Regions from separate parts of the Pseudomonas brassicacearum genome, predicted to be linked through region 1. Evidence: riboswitches for the same ligand, from Rfam matches in the RefSeq annotation. Region 1 holds a riboswitch; the other holds the start of a gene.
The links. Region 1 has a riboswitch for cobalamin ahead of GFU70_RS10325 (CbtB domain-containing protein). Riboswitches for the same ligand answer to the same signal wherever they lie in the genome.

Region 1 (3,370 bases):
TTCCGGCCATTGGAAAGCCTGGACCAGCGGCTTGGGCAGGGCCAGGCCGGAGGTTTCGATCAGGATGTGGTCGAGGTCGCCACGCCGAGCCACCAGTTCGCGCATCACCGGGAAGAACTCTTCCTGCACCGTGCAGCACAGGCAGCCGTTGGCCAGTTCATAGACGCGGCCGTTGGCCTCTTCTTCGGTGCAGCCGATGGAACACTGCTTGAGGATCTCGCCGTCGATGCCCAGCTCGCCGAATTCGTTGACGATCACGGCAATACGCCGGCCCTGGGCGTTGTCGAGCATGTGCCGCAGCAAGGTGGTTTTACCCGAGCCGAGGAAACCGGTGACGATGGTGACGGGGAGTTTGGCCAGTGTTTTCATCGGATGCCCTTTGGCAAGGTGGCGGGCAAACGGGACGACGACCGCTGGCACAGGCGTGCGCGGAAGATTTCGCCACCGGATCACCCCGCCCGGTTGTAGTGAGAATCTGTCTCGAGGCAGGTCTCCTGGCTGACGGCGGGCCAATCTTTCGACTGGCAATTGCTGCGCCTTCCCGTGTGCCCGTTTAAAGAGAGCATGCACAGTGGCCTTGCAGAAACAGCACCGTTCACAGTTGCGGGGGCAGCCGCGGCTTGGACCGCGTTCCCTTCTTAGCTTCGGCGCATGCCGAAGAACCTCGAAGGCGCAAGGCTACGCAGGGTGTGGTGGCGGGTCAATCGCCGCAAGTAATCTGCATGACGCCGTTGTGGCGAGGGAGCTTGCTCCCGCTCGGTTGCGCAGCGACCGTAAAGAACCGGGGGCCGCTGCGCAGCCCAGCGGGAGCAAGCTCCCTCGCCACAACAGCATGCTCGCCGCGCCCCTTGTACATTGACGCCCCGCCCCCGCCCATGCTCTCCTGTGCATGGTTTGCGTAGCGGGTTCTGCTAGCTCAAATTCTGGCGTCCGAAGTTGGGCTAACAGAACCCGCTACGCAAACCACTTGTCATGGGTGCCCTTCACAGGGTGAAACGGGAAACCGGTGAATCGTGTGCTTTACTCCAAAGCCACGTCAGTCCGGTGCTGCCCCCGCAACGGTAAGCGAGCGAAGCGTCTGAACCACTGTGTCCGCGGACATGGGAAGGTGACGCTTGCAGGCCAGGCGCAAGCCCGGCCCCTCGCAAGCCCGGAGACCGGCCCATGACTCATGCATCAACAAACCCGCGGTGGGCGGGCGCTGTTCGAACCTTGGTGGGCTTTCGCCCGGGGTCTCATCGCGCTCATATCCCCCACTGAACAAGAACAGAGGGAAGCGCCATGTCGACCATCAGCAGCACCGCCCGCACCGCCAGCAGCACCACCACCCTGAGCCAACGCCTGAGCGCCGCGATCCTGGCTTCGATCCTGGGCGCGGGGCTGGTCTATTTCGCCGGTTTCTCCCACATCGAAGCGGTGCACAACGCCGCCCACGATACCCGCCACAGCGCCGCTTTCCCGTGCCATTGAGAACTGACGCCATGATCAAGCGTATCGCGCAGACCGCTGGTTTCAGCGGCTTGCTGGCCGCCCTGCTGCTGACCCTGCTGCAAAGTTTCTGGGTATCGCCGCTGATTCTCCAGGCGGAAACCTTCGAGAAGGCCCCGGCGACCGAGGTCCATGAACACGCCGACGGAGCGGCTCATACCCATGATGCCGAGGCCTGGGAGCCGGAAGACGGCTGGCAGCGCGTGCTGTCCACCACCGGCGGCAACCTGGTGGTCGCCGTGGGTTTTGCCCTGATGCTGGCGGGCCTGTACACCTTGCGCGCACCGACTCGCACCTCCCAGGGCCTGCTCTGGGGCCTGGCCGGCTATGCCACGTTCGTCCTGGCGCCGACCCTCGGCCTGCCCCCGGAATTGCCGGGTACCGCAGCGGCCGACCTGGCCCAACGGCAGATGTGGTGGATCGGCACCGCAGCGTCCACGGCGGTGGGCATTGCCTTGATCGCCTTTGGCCGGCATTGGCTGCTCAAGGTGCTGGGCGTGGCGACGTTGCTGGTGCCCCATGTCATCGGTGCGCCGCAACCCGAAGTCCACTCGATGCTGGCGCCCCAAGCGCTGGAAAGCCAATTCAAGATCGCCTCGCAGCTGACCAACGTCGCGTTCTGGCTGGCCCTCGGCCTGATCAGCACCTGGCTGTTTCGCCGTGATGGCCAAGCCCACCACGACGCATGAGCACCAGGCCGATCCTGGTGGTCGGCCTCGGCTGCCAGCGCGGCTGCCCGGCCAGCACGCTACGAGCATTGCTCGACCAGGCGTTGCTGGCCCATGGCATTGCGCTTGATCAGGTGCGAGCCCTGGCCAGTATCGACCTCAAGCGTGACGAACCGGGCCTGCTGAAACTGGCCGAACAACTGGCGCTGCCGCTGATTTGCTTCAGCGCCGAGCAGTTGGCCGAGTATCAGGAGCGGCTCAGTCACCGCTCCGAGATCGCCTTCGAACGCACCGGTTGCTACGGCATCGCCGAAAGCGCCGCCCTGGCCTTGGCCGACCAGTTGGGCACAGCGCCCGCGACGCTGCTGATGACTCGCCAAAAAGGCCCCAAGAGCACGTTGGCATTGGCGGTCGTGGCGTAAATCCCGATAATCGGCGCCCAGGATCATGAGCGATCTTCATCTGGGCGATGCTCACCTACCTTTCACAGGAGCCGGTCATGACCGTTTACTTCATCGGCGCCGGACCCGGCGACCCGGATCTCATTACCGTCAAAGGCCAGCGACTGATCCGCCACTGCGCGGTCATCATCTACGCCGGCTCGCTGGTGCCGACCGCTGTCCTTGAAGGCCATTGCGCCGAACAGGTGATCAACAGCGCCGAGCTGCATCTGGAACAGATCATCGAATTGATCAAGAGCGCCCATCTCAAGGGCCAGGACGTGGCCCGGGTGCATTCCGGCGACCCGAGCCTGTACGGCGCCATTGGCGAGCAGATTCGTTGCCTGCAGGAATTGGGCATCCCTTTCGAAATCGTCCCGGGTGTGACCGCGACCTCAGCCTGCGCCGCCCTGCTGGGCGCCGAACTGACCTTGCCGGACATCTCCCAAAGCCTGATCCTCACCCGCTACGCCGACAAAAGCCCGATGCCCGCCGGGGAAGAATTGGGCAGCCTGGCGCAGCATGGGGCGACCATGGCGATTCACCTGGGGGTCACTCATCTGGAAAAAATCGTCGACGAACTGCGGCCCCACTACGGCGCCGATTGCCCGATTGCCGTGATCCACCGGGCGACCTGGCCGGATCAGGATTGGGTGATGGGGACGCTGGACGATATCGCAGCAAAAGTACGCGCCAAGGGCTTTCGCCGCACGGCGCTGATTCTGGTGGGACGTGTGCTGGGCAATGATGTATTCAGCGAGTCTTCGCTTTACC
Region 2 (3,370 bases), 2.6 Mb from region 1:
ACTTGAGATCACTGGGTCCCCTGTGGGACCGAGCTTGCTCGCGATAGCGGTCTCAGGATCAGGCGCAAACAACGCAGCAATCGCCTTGGGATTGGACGGAAAATAAAAATGCACATAGGAAGCCGTCATCCGCCCCTGCCGGAACACCGCTTCCGCCCCACGCCCGCCGTTGGGGCTATGGCCACGGGCAATCGGTTCGAGTTCGGTACTGGTCAGCGAATGATGATAGGTATGCCCACGCAAGGTGCCTTCCGGCAAGTCCACCGATTGCAGCGCCAGGGCCGCCAAGCGCTTTTGCATCTGCGCATCGCCAGCCAGCAAACCCAGCAGTTCGGCGCGCACGCCTTCGACATCGGTCAATGAATCCAGCAGATACAACATGCCGCCGCATTCGGCGAGCAACGGTTTATCGGCTGCGTGATGGGCACGGATCGCCGCGAGCATCGGCGCGTTCCCCGCCAACGCAACGTGGTGCAGCTCTGGATAACCGCCAGGCAGATAAAGGCTGTCCGCCTCGGGCAGTTCGCTGTCATGCATCGGCGAAAAGAAGCTCAACTGCGCGCCCACGGCTCGAAGCAGATCAAGGCTCGCGCCATAAGTGAAGGCAAACGCTTCGTCACGGGCCACGGCGATGCGCACACCGGCGAGCCACGGCTCAACGGCGATCACCTCGGGCGCGGCGAACTCCACCGCTGGCGGCAGCGCCACTTCGCAACTGCCGGCCAGGGCCTCGGCGGCCGCGTCGAGGCGCACGTCCAAGTCGTTCAACTCGCTGGCCTGGACCAACCCCAGATGACGGCTGGGCAATTCGATGCCGGTTTCCCGGGACAGCGCGCCGTACCAGCGCAGGCCTTCGGTCAGGCTGCCTTCGAGCAATTGCGCGTGGCGCAAGGTGCCGACCCGGTTGGCCAGAACCCCGGCGAACGGCAGGTCGGGTTGATAACGGGCCAGGCCCAGGGCCAGCGCGCCGAAGGTCTGGGCCATGGCCGTGCCATCGATCACCGCCAGCACCGGCACGCCGAAATGTCGCGCCAGGTCGGCGCTTGACGGGGTGCCGTCGAACAGCCCCATCACCCCTTCGATCAGGATCAGGTCCGCTTCGGCAGCGGCTTCCCACAATAGTCGGCGACTTTCCTGCTCGCCAACCATCCACATGTCCAACTGATAGACCGGCGCGCCGCTGGCCCGCTCCAGGATCATCGGGTCGAGGAAGTCCGGGCCGCATTTGAATACGCGCACCTTGCGCCCCTGGTTACGATGCAAGCGGGCCAGCGCAGCAGTCACGGTGGTCTTGCCTTGGCCCGAGGCTGGCGCTGCGATCAGCACCGCCGGACAGTGGCGGCGGGTCATGGCGGGATCGCTCACAGTTCGACGCCTTTCTGCGCCTTGATACCCGCCTGGAACGCATGCTTGATCATGCCCATTTCAGTCACGGTGTCGGCCAGCTCGATCATCTCGGGCTTGGCGCCGCGACCGGTCACCACCACGTGCTGCATCGGTGGGCGAGCCTGCAGATCGCTCAGCACTTGATCGAGGTCGAGGTAACCGTGCTTGAGGGCAATGTTCAACTCGTCGAGCACCACCAGGCCGATGGACGGATCACTGAGCAACTGGCGCGATACTGCCCAGGCGGCTTCGGCGGCAGCGATGTCGCGCTGACGGTCCTGGGTTTCCCAGGTGAAGCCTTCACCCATGACGTGAAAGCGCACCTGCTCCGGGAAACGACGGAAGAACAGTTCTTCACCGGTGCTGTTGCGCCCCTTGATGAACTGCACCACGCCGCATTGCATGCCGTGGCCCATGGACCGCGCAAGCATGCCGAACGCCGAACTGCTCTTGCCCTTGCCGTTGCCCGTCAGCACCAGCAACAAGCCGCATTCATTTGGCGAGTTGGCGATGCGCTCGTCGATCACGGCTTTCTTGCGCAGCATGCGCGCCAGGTGGCGTTCGTCGCGATCAGGGGTGTCGGTCATGGGAGCTCTCCGTTGGGATTGGATAACGGCGGGCGGGCACAAAAAAAGACGGCAACAAGCCTGGCATCGCCCACCGTGATGCCGTTGGATGAATCAGGCCGGTCTCCGGGCTCATGAGCGGCGTGGTGCCTGGCTGCGCGCCTTCCCATGTCTGCGACACAGTGGTTTGTGGCCTGCGTGGCCACAAAGCGCAGCGTTGACTCATTTACCGTTGCGGGGGCAGCGCCGGGTTCGTGTGCACTCACCGGCTTCCCTGTTTCACTCTGTCGACCGCAGCCACAGAGCACCTGAAACAAGCCGCGAAGGTTAGAGGGTTGGGGGTGGAGCGTCAATTAAAGCCGCCTGTCGGGGCAATCATTGGCGCCGATCAATAAAATGACGCCAATCTTGTGTGATTCTGCAGCAAGTGATATCAAAGCGACATTACGACCCGATATCACAACAACAAGAGGGCAAAACATGCAAGGCATGCTCATCAGCAATCCGAAATTGGAATTCCTGCGCCCGATGCTGGAACGCTGGTTTGACTGTATCGACCGCTACAACGCCGTGCGTGGCGATAACGACACGCCTTACTGGTTCGATGAAAAAGCCAACCTCGGATTGCTGTCGGCCGCCGCCTGGATGGCTGAGATGGTCACGCTGCAGAACGCGCCGACCCGCAAGCAGAATGAAGAAGGCGAACGCAACGTCAGCGCCGATCTGTTCATCGCCAACACCGAGGAGCGCGCCTTCATCCAGGCCACTCAGCGCTGGCCCAAGGTCAATAACCTGAACCTGACGCAGCCGCTGCTGGAAGCCACCAGCGATGCCAAGCGCATCAGTTATGCCAGCGACCTGAAGCTAGGCTGCCTGTTCGTCTCGCCGCAAAAAGCCCAGCAAAGCGCCACGCCCGAAGAATTGCAGGACATGATTGACGACCTGCAAAAGGAAAACACCTGTGCCGTGGCCTGGTATTTCCCTTACGCCTATCGCAAGTTGCGCAACGAAGCCGGCCATTACCATCCAGGCATTGCAGTGCTGTTCAAGCAAGCCCACGGCTGATTCATTCAACAAGCAACTGGGTAAACAAGCCCCCCACAAGGAGCTTGTTTGCCTGGTTGACGAGGCCTACACGCGGTTGAACCATCACGCGTCTACGCTCCTCTATGAATAACTACATGCATTCATAGGGAAGCCAGCATGCTCAAGCCACCCCATCTTTTGATCGTCGCCCTTGCCGCCGGGCTTGTCGCTTGTGGCGAGTCTTCCACCTTGCAAGTGTCCGACGGCACCGGCCCAGCGCCGAAACTGCCCGAACCGAACAAGACCCTCATCCCCACCGTCAACATCGCCGAAGCCATCGGCTGGCCGCAAGTCGCCAAGCCGACCCCGGCCCAGGGCCTGCAGGTGGGCGC

Region 2: linked by a shared signal. The riboswitch ahead of cobO (cob(I)yrinic acid a,c-diamide adenosyltransferase) and the one ahead of GFU70_RS10325 (CbtB domain-containing protein) in region 1 are both predicted to bind cobalamin.

What each region holds. Positions count from the first base shown of each region.
Region 1 is NZ_CP045701.2:2,348,905-2,352,274, reverse strand. It holds gene cobW (cobalamin biosynthesis protein CobW) at 1-369, opposite strand, end outside; cobalamin riboswitch at 467-682, opposite strand; cobalamin riboswitch at 958-1,181, shown strand; gene GFU70_RS10325 (CbtB domain-containing protein) at 1,282-1,470, shown strand; gene GFU70_RS10320 (CbtA family protein) at 1,482-2,177, shown strand; gene GFU70_RS10315 (cobalamin biosynthesis protein) at 2,174-2,578, shown strand; gene cobM (precorrin-4 C(11)-methyltransferase) at 2,656-3,370, shown strand, end outside.
Region 2 is NZ_CP045701.2:4,949,667-4,953,036, forward strand. It holds gene GFU70_RS21285 (cobyrinate a,c-diamide synthase) at 1-1,350, opposite strand, end outside; gene cobO (cob(I)yrinic acid a,c-diamide adenosyltransferase) at 1,362-1,973, opposite strand; cobalamin riboswitch at 2,052-2,279, opposite strand; gene GFU70_RS21295 (hypothetical protein) at 2,433-3,017, shown strand; gene GFU70_RS21300 (PQQ-dependent sugar dehydrogenase) at 3,156-3,370, shown strand, end outside.